DNA from 2 places in the Streptomyces sp. NBC_01471 genome. Region 1 is predicted to be linked to the other one. Evidence: riboswitches for the same ligand, from Rfam matches in the RefSeq annotation. Region 1 holds a riboswitch; the other holds the start of a gene.
What was found. Region 1 has a riboswitch for glycine ahead of gcvP (aminomethyl-transferring glycine dehydrogenase). Riboswitches for the same ligand answer to the same signal wherever they lie in the genome.

Region 1 (7,433 bases):
CGCCGCGTTGGCCAGCACGTCCGTGACGGTGGGCCCGGCGGGCAGCACCCTGTTCTCGACCCGCAGATGCGGTACGCCGTCGGCCACGTCGTACACCGGGCGGTTCCAGCGGTAGACGGTGCCGTTGTGCAGGACGAGCTCCTGGAGGCCCGGCACCCCGCCGTCGTCGAGCACCCGCAGCGGGTCCTCGTCGTCGCACAGCGGCAGCAGCGGCGGAAAGTACCTGAGGTTCTCCGCGAAGAGCTCGTACGCCGAGTCGATCCAGCGCTCCCCGAACCAGGTCCGCGGCCGCACCCCCTGGGCCCGGAACTCCGGCGGGCGCACATCGGTCGCCTGGAGGAAGAGCGGCGGCCGGGACTCCCGCCACAGCTCCTTGCCGAACAGGAAGGGCGCGTTGGCGCCGAGCGCGATCTGGACGGCGGCGACGGCCTGCGCCGCGTTCCACACGTCGGCGAAGCGCTCCGGGGTGACCTGAAGGTGCAACTGCACCGACGTACAGGCCGCTTCGGGCGCGATCGAGGAGGACGTGCAGGTCAGCTGTTCGACGCCGGTGATGTCGAGGTCGAAGTCCTCGCCGCGGGCCGCGCGCATCTCATTGTTGAGGAGGGTGTAGCGGTCGGCCGCCGAAAGGTTGGCGGAGACCAGATCCTGCGGGCCGAGGGTCGGCAGGATTCCGATCATCACGATCCCCGCGCCGACTTCGGATGCCTTCCTGTGCGCGTACGCGAGACCGGTACGCAGCTCCTCGGCCAGCTGGTCGAAGACACGGCCGCCCAACCGGTGCGGGACGATATTCACTTCGAGATTGAACATCCCGAGTTCCGTCTGGAAATCATGGCTCGCGATCCGGTCGAGAACCTCCGCATTCATCATCCTCGGCATGCCGTCGGCGCCCGCGAGATTGAGTTCGATCTCCATCCCCATCATATTTCTCGGGCGGTCGAACCTCTTCTCCTCCAGCAATCGCTCCAGCACCTCCAGACACTGCTGAAGCTTCCTGCGGTACCGCTGCCGGCCCGACGGACCGACTCCGTCTGCATCCAGCTTCTCGCCCATCGGTGCCCCCCTTCCACCCGTGTGCGGCCACAGCGGCCGCCCGGGTCACGGTCGATAATGCCCACCCCCGGTGATCCGTAACTCCCCGCCCGGAGCCGGGAGCGAGTAGGGTGGCCAGAAGATGCCATGTGGCACATTCGCCAGGCATGACGCCTGGAGCAGTTTCCAACTCCGTGAAGCCTGTGAAGTTCTGTGGACCCGGTTCTGTGGAGCCGGTGAAAACGACCGACGGTTTTCGGCCGACCACTCACACGGCAAACCGTGAGGCCACAAAGAGTGCACGTACGTTAAATCGGGATAATCTCCGCAGGGGAAAGACCGAATACCGACTTGTTTGCAATATTCACGTCAGCTAGCTGAAACACCGTGTGAACACGTGTCGTATAAACTCCGCAAACGAGGCAGAGAGTTGGCGCCCCGGCCCCCGGAGAGTGCGGTACCCCTCCACGCCCCACGGCCCCCCTCTGCCCCTGCCTGCTGACAGTGCCGTCCGCACCGCCCACGCATCAACGTGTCTCCGAAGTGAGAGGCGACCCACATCATGCCGCTGTATGTCCCTCCGGCTCCCGCGCCGGCCCTGCGCAGCGTCCTCGCGGCACTCGGCTCCCCCACTGCCGTACGCGAGGCCCGAACCCCGGCGCTCCGCTCGGCCCCGGGGCCGCTCACCCCCGAACTCCCCCTGCCCGTCTATGTGCTGGACCAGATCATGCCGAGCGGCGGGACCCCGCGTACCCGGCTCACCGGCTGGCGCTTCCTGATCCACAGCGGCGACCGCGCCGTGGCCGCCGCGGACACGAAACTCACCGCCGACGGCTGGACCTTCTCGCACTTCTTCGAAGGTCCCTACGCCACCGCCACCGGGAGCGCTCTGCGCCAGGCCGAGGCGATGGACACACCGTTCCAGCCCAGGCTGCTGTCCGTGCCGGAGCTCTACATGCTGACGCTGTGGCTGCACGGTGACACCGGGGCCGATGCCTCGGCCTCCGGCACGATGCCGGCCCCCACCGATCTGCTCGTGCCCCTCGCGCCCGCACCGCCCGGTATCGCCGCGCACCGCCCGCACCAGGTCGCGGACCTGCTGCCGGTGATGACGATGCGGCTGTCGCCCCCGCTGCTGAGCTCTCCCGCCTGACGGCCGCGATCACACCACCGGCGTGCCCCGTGACCACCTCAGGTCGCGGGGCGCGGCGCTCCTCCCACCCATCCGGACTAGCCCGGTCGGGCCACCTCCGAACCACCCGAAGAGCCAGTCGAGTTGAGCTGAACCGTCCGCACGGGTGATGCGTCCTTATGCTGTAGCAAGTGGTGCCGTGAAATCCCTGCGGATCGACGCCCGTGGGGCAACACTGGGACCACCGACTGAATACGGGGGGCGGCCATGAAATCCGCATCGAGCCGCAGGACACTCACTACAACGCAGCGAAAGAACGCATCCATGTGCCAGCACCAGCCCACCTGCCCGTCAGCCGCCTCCGCCGACCGGGAGGCCGCGCTCCTCGTGGCGCACCATCCGGAGCAGGGCTGGAGTCTGCTGTGCAACGGCGTTCTCATCTTCGAGGACACCGGTGAACTGCTGCCCGACGGCCGGATCATCGCGCCGCACCGCCCGGTGGGTTCGGGACTGGCGACCGCGGCCTGATCCCCTGCTCCATCCCGGAAAACAGAACAGAACTGGCAGAGACGACGAAGGGCCGGCCCGGGTGACATCCCCGAACCGGCCCTCCCGCATGTCCGTCAGCTGTCGTACGCGTCCAGCGGCGGGCAGGAGCAGACCAGGTTGCGGTCGCCGAAGGCCCCGTCGATCCGGCGCACCGGCGGCCAGTACTTGTCGGCCGGCGAGACACCGGCCGGGAAGACGGCCTCCTCGCGGGTGTACGCGTGGGTCCACTCACCGCCCAGCGCCGCCGCGGTGTGCGGGGCGTTGCGCAGCGGGTTGTCGTCCGCCGCCCACTCGCCCGACGCGACCTTCTCGATCTCGGCGCGGATCGCGATCATCGTGTCACAGAACCGGTCGAGCTCCGCCAGGTCCTCGCTCTCGGTGGGCTCGATCATCAGCGTTCCGGCCACCGGGAACGACATCGTCGGCGCGTGGAAGCCGTAGTCGATGAGGCGCTTGGCGATGTCGTCGACACTCACACCCGTCGCCTTCGACAGCGGCCGCAGATCGACGATGCACTCGTGCGCGACCAGCCCCTGGGGGCCCGTGTACAGCACCGGATAGTGCGGTTCGAGACGCTTGGCGATGTAGTTGGCGGCCAGCACCGCGACCTGCGTCGCCCGCTTGAGCCCCTCACCACCCATGAGACGTACGTACGCCCAGGAGATCGGCAGGATGCCGGCCGAGCCCCACGGTGCGGCCGAGACCGGACCGACGCCCGTCGCGGGACCGGCGGTCGGCTGGAGCGGGTGGTTGGGCAGGTACGGCGCCAGGTGGGCCCGTACGCCGACGGGGCCGACACCGGGGCCGCCGCCGCCGTGCGGGATGCAGAAGGTCTTGTGCAGATTGAGGTGCGAGACGTCCGAGCCGAACTTGCCGGGCTTGGCGAGCCCGACCAGCGCGTTCAGGTTGGCCCCGTCGACGTACACCTGGCCGCCCGCGTCGTGCACGGCGGCGCAGATGTCGGTGATGTGCTCCTCGAAGACACCGTGGGTCGACGGATAGGTGACCATCAGCACGGACAGCTCGTCGCGGTACTGCTCGATCTTGGCGTTCAGGTCCTCGACGTCGACGTCGCCGTCCTCGCGGGTCTTCACGACGACGACCTTCATACCGGCCATCACGGCGCTGGCGGCGTTGGTGCCGTGCGCCGACGACGGGATGAGGCAGACGGTACGCGCGGTGTCCCCGTTGGCGCGGTGGTAGGCCCGCACGGCCAGCAGACCGGCCAGCTCGCCCTGCGAGCCCGCGTTGGGCTGGAGCGAGACCTTGTCGTAGCCGGTGACCTCGGCGAGCTGTTCCTCCAGCTCGTGGATGAGCGTCAGATAGCCCTGCGCCTGCTCGACCGGGGCGAAGGGGTGCATCGCACCGAACTCGGGCCAGGTGACCGGCTCCATCTCGGTGGTGGCGTTGAGCTTCATGGTGCAGGAGCCGAGCGGGATCATGCCGCGGTCCAGCGCGTAGTCGCGGTCGGCGAGCTTGCGCAGGTAGCGCAGCATCGCCGTCTCGGAGCGGTGCTGGTGGAAGACCGGGTGGGTGAGGACGGTGTCCTGGCGCAGCAGCCCGGCGGGCAGCGCGTCGGCGGTCCGCTCGTCGAGCGCCTCGATGTCGCCCGCGGCGCCGAAGGCGGCCCAGACGGCGGCGAGCTGGGTGCGCGTGGTGGTCTCGTCGCAGGAGACGGAGATCAGGTCGGCGTCGACCTGGTGCAGGTTGACCCCGCCCGCGCGGGCGGCGGCGGCGACCTCGGCGGCCCTGCCGCCGGTCCGTACGGTGAGGGTGTCGAAGTAGTCGCCGTGCACGACGTCGACGCCCGCGGCCCGCAGCCCCTCGGCGAGGATGGCCGCGTACCGGTGGGTGCGCCGGGCGATCTCCCGCAGACCGTCCGGGCCGTGGTAGACCGCGTACATCCCGGCCATCACGGCGAGGAGCACCTGCGCGGTGCAGATGTTGCTGGTGGCCTTCTCGCGGCGGATGTGCTGCTCACGGGTCTGGAGGGCCAGCCGGTAGGCCTTGTTGCCGTCGGCGTCGACGGAGACACCGACGAGCCGCCCCGGCAGGCTGCGCGCGAACTTCTCGCGTACGGCCATGAACCCGGCGTGCGGACCGCCGAAGCCCATCGGGACGCCGAACCGCTGGGTCGTACCGACCGCGATGTCGGCGCCCAGCTCCCCGGGCGAGGTGAGCAGGGTCAGCGCCAGCAGATCGGCGGCGACGGTGACGACGGCGCCCAGCTCGTGCGCCTGCTCGATGACGGGGGCGATGTCGCGGACACGGCCGGAGGCGCCCGGGTACTGGAGCAGTACGCCGAAGACGCCGCGCTCGGCCACCGCGGCGGGGATGCCGTCTCCGAGGTCGGCGACGACGACCTCGACACCGGCCGGCTCGGCCCGAGTCCGGATCACTGCGACGGTCTGCGGCAGGGCGTCGGCGTCGACCAGGAAGACACCGTTCTTGACCTTGCCGACGCGGCGCGCGAGGGACATCGCCTCGGCCGCGGCGGTGCCTTCGTCCAGCAGCGAGGCGCCCGAGGTGGGCAGGCCCGTCAGGTCGGCGACAACGGTCTGGAAGTTCAGCAGCGCCTCCAGGCGCCCCTGCGAGATCTCCGGCTGGTAGGGCGTGTACGCCGTGTACCAGGCGGGGTTCTCCATGACGTTGCGCAGGATGACCGGCGGGGTGAACGTGCCGTAGTAGCCGAGGCCGATCATCGGGGCGAGGACCTGGTTGCGGTCGGCCAGGGAACGCAGCTCGGCGAGGACCTCGGCCTCGGTCCGCGCGTCCGGGAGGTTCAGCGCCTCGGCGCTCTTGATGACCTCGGGCACGGCGGCCGAGGTGAGCTCCGAGAGCGATCCGTAGCCGACCTGGGCGAGCATCTTGGCCTGGGCCTCTGCGTCGGGCCCGATATGGCGCTGCTCGAAGGGGATGCCACGCTCCAGCTGGGAGAGCGGAATGCGGTGGGCAGTCATGGCGGAGGCCTCCTGGTCGTTACGACCTGCGAGGGGTACCACGGCACGGGTACCCGGACGGCCTCCCCCTCTGTCATCTCAACCTGAGAGTTTCACGGGCCCGTCGCTCGACGTGCCCGCTTTCACCGTCGGTGAGGTAGGGATCCGGACGTGCCCGCCCGACGCCCGCCCTGCTTTCCAGAGTGACCTCGTCCGCGCGGTACGTGTGCCTGAGAGATTCCGGGGAGGATTTGCTCCTTCGGCGCCCACGGACAAAGCGTCCGAAGGGCTCTCCCGCGCGGGGTCAGCAGCCACTGGTCAGCCTACCAGCGAGCCACTTCGCACGGTGTTCGAGTGGCCGATACCACGGATCTGGACTTCCCTGAGGGGGAGACCTTCGCAGGGGGCGGGGTACATCGTGATCCGTTGCGATCAGTTGGAGGGACCGTGCAGACCGACATAGATCCGCGCAGCCTGATCGGACGCAAGGCGTTCGACCGCAGTGGCCTCAAAATAGGCACCGTGGACGAGGTCTACCTCGACGACGCCACCGGAGTGCCCGAGTGGGCCGCGGTCCGCACCGGGCTGTTCAGCCGGGACGCGTTCGTCCCCCTGAAGCCGAGCGAACTCGTCAGGGAAACCCTGCGGGTGCCCTTCGACCGCACCCTGATCAAGGAAGCACCGGACTTCGGTGTCGGCCGCCATCTCTCGCCCGAGCAGGAGCTCCAGCTCTACCACCACTACGGGCTCGGTATCTCCGCCCCCACGCCGCCGCCCCCCGACCGGGACTTCGGCCGGCTCGCGGGCGAAGAGGAACGCACCTGACCCTCCGGATCCGCCCCCGGCGGTGCTGTCTCCTCAGGACCCTCCGGATTTCCGGGCTTCTCGCCGGTGTCCGCTTCCCTCCCCCCTGGCGTCCCGTCCGGTCCGTCCGGATCCGGATCGGCCGGGGCAGCCCGGACCAGCGGCAGCGGATCCGACGGCCTGAGGGCGGGATCATCGACCCCGAAGGTCCGCACCCGGCCGGGCCCGGTCGCGTACGGGTCCTCGAAGCGCACCGTCACCCGGCCGACGCCGCTGCCCTGCACCCATCCCGCGCCGTACTCGTCGTGGTGCACGTCGTGCCCGGCGAGCCAGCGGCGCCCGGTGCCGGCCGGCGGCTCGTCCGGAGACGGCGCCGGCGCCGCCGCGGGCCCGGACGGCGCCTCGTCCACCGTGGACTCCCGCACGGCGGCCCGCTCCGTGGCCGCCTGCGCGAACAGGTCCTCCTGGGTGAAGTCCGCGAGGCCGGTGACGCCCACCCCGAGCAGCCTCACCCCGCCCGTGGTGTCCACGCTCTCCAGCAGCCGCCCCGCGGCCTCCCGTACGACCTCAGGGTCGTCCGTGGGCCCCCGGAGCGTCTCGGACCGGGTCAGCGTCGAGAAGTCGTACCGCCGGACCTTCAGCACCACCGTCCGCCCGGACCGCCCGGCGGCCCGCAACCGCTCCACGCACCGGCCTGCCAGCCGCACCACCTCCGCCCGCACCCGCACCCGGTCGTGCAGGTCCACATCGAAGGTGTCCTCCACCGAGACCGATTTGGTGTCCCGCTCGGACACCACAGGGCGGTCGTCGTGGCCGAGCGCCATCCGGTACAGCGAGGCGCCGTGCGCCTTGCCCAGCAGCCGGACGAGCTCGTCCTCACCGGCTTCGGCCAGATGGGACACGGTGGTCATCCCGGCCCTGCGCAGATGCTCACCGGTCGCCGGACCCACGCCCGGCAGGATCCGTACGGACAG
Region 2 (7,433 bases), 5.0 Mb from region 1:
AACATCGGGTCCACCTGGTAGAGGTCGACCGCGGTGGACAACATGCCGCCCCAGGAGGCCTGCGGCGGCTGGATGCCCACGCCGAGGAAGCTCAGGGACGCCTCGAAGAGGATGTTGGTGGGGATCAGCAGCGTCGAGTAGACGAGGATCGGCGCGACCAGGTTCGGGAGCAGTTCACGGAAGAGGATGAAGGGCCCGCGGGCCCCCAGCGAGCGGGCGGCCTCGACGAACTCCCGTTCACGCAGACTGAGCGTCTGCGCGCGGACGATGCGGCCCATGTAGGGCCAGTTGAAGAATCCGATCACGAAGATCAGCACGCAGATACGGAGCGTCAGACCGCTGAGGCCGAACGCGTTGCCCTGCAGCGATGCGGAGATGGAGATCGCGAACAGCAGCAGCGGGAACGCCAGGAAGGTGTCCATCAGGCGGCTGATGCCGCTGTCCACCCAGCCGCCGTAGAAGCCGGCCACCACGCCCATCACGACGCCGATGACCACCGAGAGGAGCGTCGACCCCGCGGCGACCACCAGGGAGACCCAGGAGCCCTCGATGATGCGCGCCAGGATGTCCCGGCCGGTCTGCGGCTCCACACCCAGCGGGTGGCTCCAACTGATGCCGCCGAAGCTGCCCTTGGGCCCCAGCAGAGCCGGGTCGACCAGGTTCTGGTGGAAGTCGTTGGGGTCGAGCCCGAACATCGACTGGATCGGCTTGGAGAGGACGGCGACCAGCACCAGCAGGATCACGACGACCCCGCCGGCGATGGCGACCTTGTCCCGCTTGAAACGCGTCCAGGCGATCCGGCCGAGCGAACGGCCCTCGATCTGGCTCTGCGTGGCCCCCGTGAGTACTGCCTCCGGCTGCGCTTCGGCAGTCGATCCGGTGGTCTCGATCGGTGCGGTCACAGTGCCTTTGACCCCTCCCGGCCGGCGGTGGCCGGCCCATACCTGCCGCGGTGGCGGCTGCTGTGCATCAAGCGCATCGAGTGATGCCACTGTGCTGAAGTGACGGAATGTGTTCGCAGCGCGCCGCACAAAGGCACGGCAACGCTCGCTTCAGGGAGTCTTCATTGCGGTTGCGATCACCCGCCAGCCCTGGCGGTGAATGTATGCGTAACCGTGATGCGGTCAATGGACTTCCGTTATCCGGACGCCGGGCTCGACTGAGCGGAAACTTTCCTCGCTAATGAGCCAGTTCGGACATCACGCCCAACAGCCGTTATTGACGGCCCAATTGGTGCACTCAGCCTACCGGCGGGTAGCCGTATCCCGCCGCGGGAGAGGGGGCCGCATGGGCCTCACGGTCGTAGAAGGGGCGGGAGTTGGCCCGCAGCCACATCCCGACCGGGTCGTACGCGTCGGACATCGCCACGGTCGACACGGGCAGCCCCTCGGGGACCGCGGCGATCGACTGCTGCATCATCGCCCGCACCGAATCCACGGACTGCTGGCCGGTGTCGTACAGATCCAGCCCGATGGCCAGATACGGGGTGCCGAGCGCGGGCTGCACCCAGACCCGGCTCAACGAGCGGACCGCCGGGGTGTGGTGGGCGCTCTGCGTGAGCAGCGCGTAGAACTGCGGGATCTCGATGGCCGGCTCGGACAGCCGCAGCGGTCCGGCCGGCATCCGGTCGAGGCCGGTGGCGATCCGCCGCAGATCGGTCCAGGGGATGCCGACACCGCCGCCGGGGGCATGCGGATTGAGCCAGATTCCCCAGTGGTCCGGATAGAGGGAGCGGGCGATGTCACGTCCTGTGACCACCTCGTGCGAACGGTTCCAGCCGGAGACCGCCAGCTCCTGAGCCGACGTCACACACGGGGCGTAGCCGAGGCCTTCGATCTCCATGTTCCCGTACTGGGCGTCCGGTGACCCGGCCTGGCCGTGCCAGAGCAGCATCCAGACCTGGCTGTCGGCGAGCGCCTGCAGCAGTGCCTCATAGGCGTCGTACCGCCCGGGGGTCACCTGGAGCAGCATCTGCTCGACCTGCCCGGCCGTCGTGCCCGACGCGCTCACCCTGGGTCCCGCCCCTCTTTGATCCACCCGTTGACGTTCCGTGCGCCGGGACGCGGCGCGCGCGATTCAGCCGCACGATCCGGTCCCTGCTGTCCGGTCCTGCGATCCGGTCCGTGCCATCCGGTCCGTGCGGTTCCGGCCGATCCGCGCGCCGGTCGTCCCACGCATCAGACCAGCTTAGGCGGCCGTTGGTTCCCGGTGCCCGTGCGGCACCGGACCTCCGGCCCCCCGTGGTTCTCGCCCCTACAGCACCGGCCCCGCGGCATCGGCCCTGACGTAGAACGGCCTGACCCTCTCCAGCATCCAGTCCGCGACCGGGTCCTGAGCCACGTCCAGCAGGACGAGGTTGACCGGCCAGGGCACCTCGACCCGGTGCAGGGCCCGGCCGAGCGCGTCCATCGGGGCGTTGCGCCCCGCGCCGTCCCACGTCGCGAACTCGACCCCGACGAAGAGGACCGGGTCGCCGCCCTCGATGGAGGCGAGGGCCCGGCGCGCCGAGCGGACCACGCCGGACTCCTCGAACTCGCCGGCGGCGGCGGACAGGAAGTCGACCGGCTCCTCCTGCCAGTCCGGCTCGAAGAGCCGCACCCGGCCGCCGGTCGCGGGCCCGTCGAGGGAGGTCCGGCCGCTCCGGCACAGTTCGGCCACGGCGGGCGGCGGCAGCGGCATGCCGATCGCACCGCCCGGGTTCACCGCGACGCCCAGCTGCGGCGGCAGCCCCCGGGCGAACTCGACCGCCGGGGCCACCGCGAAGGAGTAGTGCGAGCCGACGCACTGGAGGAACTGCGCCTCGGAGCTGAAGACGGGGACATAGGCCCCGCCCTCGATCTCCACGGTGGGCAGGTCGAGCGAACCGCTCTCCTGCCCACCGCCGTTGGGCAGCGGGACCCAGAGGTTGCTGCGCCCCAGCACCTCGATCAGCCGGCCGCCCGCGGCGGGGTTCCCGACCGAAGCGGTCAGAACCTCTTCGAGCTCATTTCCCGGCCATGCCATGTCCACCGAGGTATCCCCTTCTCACCTGTTCACCTGCCGACCGACCCTAACGGCCTCCCCCACGATAGAGAGGGGGGCCCGGTCGGACCGCCGCCCCGAACCCGATCAGGCGCAGTACGGCCGCCGCGTCGCGGTCGAGCAGCACGACCGAACCGCACCCCTCGGGCAGCCGCGCCCGCTCGGCGTCCCGGACCAGCCCGGCGACCGCCCTGCGGTGCCGGGCGAAGGCGTACGCGGAGACCTTCCGGCCGCGCTCCGCCTGACCGGCCAGCGCCACTCCGGGTGCCACGTCGAGCAGCAGCAGATGCAGGGCCCTGCGGCGGCGCCGTGCCGCACGGGCCAGCAGGGCCCGCACCCAGGGGTGCGTACCGCAGTCGTGCACGACGACACCGGCGCCCGAGCGCAGAGTGCGCCACAGCCTGCCGTAGTGGGCGGCCCGCACCAGCGGGCGGTAGCTCCAGTACGGCAGGCAACGGGGCATCCGGCGCTCCCAGCGGTCCCGGGTGTCCTGCGAGTCGATCCCGTGCGCCCCGGCGGCCCTGCGTAAGAGCGTGGACTTGCCGCTGCCCGGCAGGCCGGACAGGACCACCACGTCCCCGGCGGCGAACACCAGGCGGTGCGGGCTGCGGCCCGCCCGCCGGCGCAGGTCCCGTACCTCGGGCGGCCCGCGCCGGGCCGTCTTCCGGCCGGGCCGTACCGTCCGTTCGGGCCACACCGTCCCCCCGGGCGGGACGGGCACCCCCGGCCCGCCGGATGCCGTGTCCGGCGCCGCGTCCGCCGCCGGATCCGTACGCCACTCCTGCCCCACCATGGCCGCTCCCCCTGTCGGGCCACCCGCACTGCCTGCGTCTTTCTGCATACCCCCGCTGAGGAAGTGTAAAGAAAGAGTAATGCGACACCAGTGAGGCGCCGCCCGCCCGGCATGCGATGATGTGCGCGCCAACTCCATACAGGCCGTTCGAATCCGCGCGGGAGAGTCCCCGGCCACTGGCCGGGGCGCCGAAGGAGCAAGTCCCTCCCTTGTAATCTCTCAGGCCCCGTACCGCGCGGACGAGGCAGATCTGAAAAGCGGGCCGCCCTGCGGTCCCACCCAAGGTGCAAGCCGCGCGCTCCCGACAGGCGCCGGCGAACCTCTCAGGTTCCGATGACAGATGGGGAGGATCGTCCTCGTCTGTCATGCCCCGGGAGTACCGCATATGAGCCCCACGCCCCGTCTCACAGCACTCGACGCCCTGCACCGGTCACTGGGCGCGACCATGACCGACTTCGCGGGCTGGGACATGCCGCTGCGCTACGGCAGTGAGCGCGACGAGCACAACGCCGTACGGACGCACGCCGGCCTCTTCGACCTCTCCCACATGGGCGAGATCACCGTCAGCGGTCCGCAGGCCGTGCGGCTGCTCGACTACGCGCTGGTCGGGAACATCGGCACCGTCGGCAACGGCCGTGCCCGCTACACCATGATCTGCCAGGAGGACGGCGGGATCCTGGACGACCTGATCGTGTACCGGCTCAGCGAGCAGGAGTACATGGTCGTCGCCAACGCCGGCAACGCGCAGGTGGTCCTGGACGCCCTGACCGCCCGCGCGGGCGGCTTCGACGCCGTCGTACGGGACGACCGCGACGCGTACGCCCTGCTGGCCGTACAGGGCCCGGAATCCTCCGGCATCCTGAAATCGCTCACGGACGCCGACCTGGACGGGCTGAAGTACTACGCGGGCCTGCCCGGCACCGTCGCCGGTGTCCAGGCGCTCATCGCCAGGACCGGCTACACGGGCGAGGACGGGTTCGAGCTGTTCGTCGCCCCCTCCGACGCCGAGAAGGTCTGGCAGGCGCTGACGGAGGCGGGCACGCCGGCCGGCCTGGTGCCCTGTGGCCTCTCCTGCCGCGACACACTGCGCCTGGAGGCGGGCATGCCGCTCTACGGTCATGAGCTGACCACGGCGCTGACCCCCTTCGACGCCGGTCTCGGCCGGGTCGTCAAGTTCGAGAAGGAGGGCGACTTCGTCGGGCGTACGTCCCTGGAGGCCGCCGCCGAGCGCGCCGCCGCGGCCCCGCCGCGCAAGCTGGTCGGCCTGATCGCCGAGGGCCGCCGGGTCCCCCGCGCGGGCTACCAGGTCGTCGCGGACGGCCAGGTCGTCGGCGAGGTCACGTCGGGCGCCCCTTCGCCGACCCTGGGCAGGCCGATCGCCATCGCGTACGTCGACGCGGCCCACGCCGAGCCCGGCACGTCCGGGGTGGGCGTGGACATCCGCGGTACGCATGAGCCGTACGAGGTCGTGGCCCTCCCCTTCTACAAGCGCCAGAAGTGACCCACACCATCTCAGCCCGTAAGACCACTGTTCACCAGCACTCCCCCGCATCCAGGAGAATCAGGTCATGAGCAACCCCCAGCAGCTGCGTTACAGCAAGGAGCACGAGTGGCTGTCGGTCGCCGAGGACGGCGTCTCGACGGTCGGCATCACGGAGTTCGCGGCCAACGCGCTCGGTGACGTCGTCTTCGCCCAGCTCCCTGAGGTCGGTGACACGGTCACCGCGGGTGAGACCTGCGGCGAGCTGGAGTCGACCAAGTCGGTCAGCGATCTGTACGCCCCGGTCTCCGGTGAGATCACCGCGGTCAACCAGGACGTCGTCGACGACCCGTCGCTGGTGAACACCGCCCCGTACGAGGGTGGTTGGCTGTTCAAGGTGAGCGTCACCGGCGAGCCGGACGACCTGCTCTCCGCCGACGAGTACGCCGCTTTCTCCGCCGGCAACTAGGGACTAGGGACTATTGATGTCACTTCTTGATTCCTCCCTCCACGAGCTCGACCCGGACGTCGCCGCCGCTGTCGACGCCGAGCTGGTCCGCCAGCAGTCCACCCTCGAAATGATCGCCTCGGAGAACTTCGCTCCGGTCGCGGTCATGGAGGCCCAGGGCTCCGTCCTCACCAACAAGTACGCCGAGGGCTACCCGGGCCGCCGCTACTACGGCGGCTGCGAACACGTCGACGTCATCGAGACGATCGCGATCGACCGCGTCAAGGCGCTCTTCGGCGCCGAGCACGCGAACGTCCAGCCCCACTCGGGCGCCCAGGCGAACGCTGCCGCGATGTTCGCGCTGCTCAAGCCCGGCGACACGATCATGGGTCTGAACCTCGCCCACGGCGGGCACCTGACCCACGGGATGAAGATCAACTTCTCCGGCAAGCTCTACAACGTGGTCGCGTACCACGTCGACGAGGAGACCGGCGAGGTCGACATGGCCGAGGTCGCCCGCCTCGCCAAGGAGTCCCAGCCGAAGCTGATCGTGGCCGGCTGGTCCGCCTACCCGCGCCAGCTGGACTTCGCCGCTTTCCGGCGGATCGCCGACGAGGTCGGCGCGTACCTGATGGTCGACATGGCGCACTTCGCGGGCCTGGTGGCCGCGGGGCTGCACCCCTCGCCCGTCCCGCACGCGCACGTCGTCACCACGACCACGCACAAGACGCTGGGCGGCCCGCGCGGTGGCGTGATCCTCTCCACCGCCGAGCTGGCGAAGAAGATCAACTCCGCGGTCTTCCCCGGTCAGCAGGGCGGCCCGCTGGAGCACGTGATCGCGGCCAAGGCGGTCTCCTTCAAGGTCGCGGCGACGGACGAGTTCAAGGAGCGCCAGCAGCGCACCCTGGACGGCGCCCGCATCCTGGCCGAGCGTCTGGTACAGGCCGATGTCACCGAGCACGGTGTCTCGGTCCTCTCCGGCGGCACCGACGTGCACCTGGTCCTGGTGGATCTGCGCAACTCGGAGCTGGACGGCCAGCAGGCCGAGGACCGTCTCCACGAGATCGGCATCACGGTCAACCGCAACGCCGTCCCGAACGACCCCCGCCCGCCGATGGTCACGTCGGGGCTGCGGATCGGTACGCCGGCGCTGGCCACCCGCGGTCTCCAGGCCGAGGACTTCTCCGAGGTCGCGGACATCATCGCGGCCGCGCTGAAGCCGGCCTACGACCGGGAGGCGCTGGCCGCCCGGGTCTCCGCACTGGCTGAGAAGTTCCCGCTCTACCCCGGGCTGAAGTAGGACCGTTTCGGTCCTGATCAGTACGGTTTTGTACGAACCACGGGGCACCCCGCACACTGGACAGTGAGCGGGGTGCCCCGCACCACGTAGGCGCCGCGCTCGCTGCTGTACCGCGCCACCTCTGCACCACCCCGGCAGACAACGGCGTCTACCCACACCAAGGAGTCCTCCCGTGGCCATATCGGTCTTCGACCTCTTCTCGGTCGGCATCGGCCCCTCCAGCTCCCACACGGTGGGCCCCATGCGGGCCGCCCGGATGTTCGCCGCCCGCCTGAAGAACGAGGGCCTGCTGGCCCACACCGGCTCGGTCCGCGCCGAGCTCTTCGGCTCGCTGGGCGCGACGGGCCACGGACACGGCACCCCCAAGGCGGTGCTCCTCGGCCTGGAGGGC

Region 2: another riboswitch for glycine. It lies ahead of gcvT (glycine cleavage system aminomethyltransferase GcvT); the one in region 1 lies ahead of gcvP (aminomethyl-transferring glycine dehydrogenase).

What each region holds. Positions count from the first base shown of each region.
Region 1 covers NZ_CP109450.1:6,949,749-6,957,181, reverse strand. The annotation lists gene OG285_RS31225 (glutamate--cysteine ligase) at 1-1,056, opposite strand, end outside; gene OG285_RS31220 (hypothetical protein) at 1,598-2,188, shown strand; gene OG285_RS31215 (DUF5999 family protein) at 2,492-2,695, shown strand; gene gcvP (aminomethyl-transferring glycine dehydrogenase) at 2,791-5,676, opposite strand; glycine riboswitch at 5,864-5,962, opposite strand; gene OG285_RS31205 (PRC-barrel domain-containing protein) at 6,103-6,480, shown strand; gene OG285_RS31200 (DNA polymerase IV) at 6,396-7,433, opposite strand, start outside.
Region 2 covers NZ_CP109450.1:1,993,179-2,000,611, forward strand. The annotation lists gene OG285_RS08760 (ABC transporter permease) at 1-902, opposite strand, end outside; gene OG285_RS08765 (enhanced serine sensitivity protein SseB C-terminal domain-containing protein) at 1,240-2,010, opposite strand; gene OG285_RS08770 (enhanced serine sensitivity protein SseB) at 2,254-3,003, opposite strand; gene OG285_RS08775 (AAA family ATPase) at 3,050-3,814, opposite strand; glycine riboswitch at 3,963-4,058, shown strand; gene gcvT (glycine cleavage system aminomethyltransferase GcvT) at 4,200-5,315, shown strand; gene gcvH (glycine cleavage system protein GcvH) at 5,383-5,763, shown strand; gene glyA (serine hydroxymethyltransferase) at 5,780-7,042, shown strand; gene OG285_RS08795 (L-serine ammonia-lyase) at 7,215-7,433, shown strand, end outside.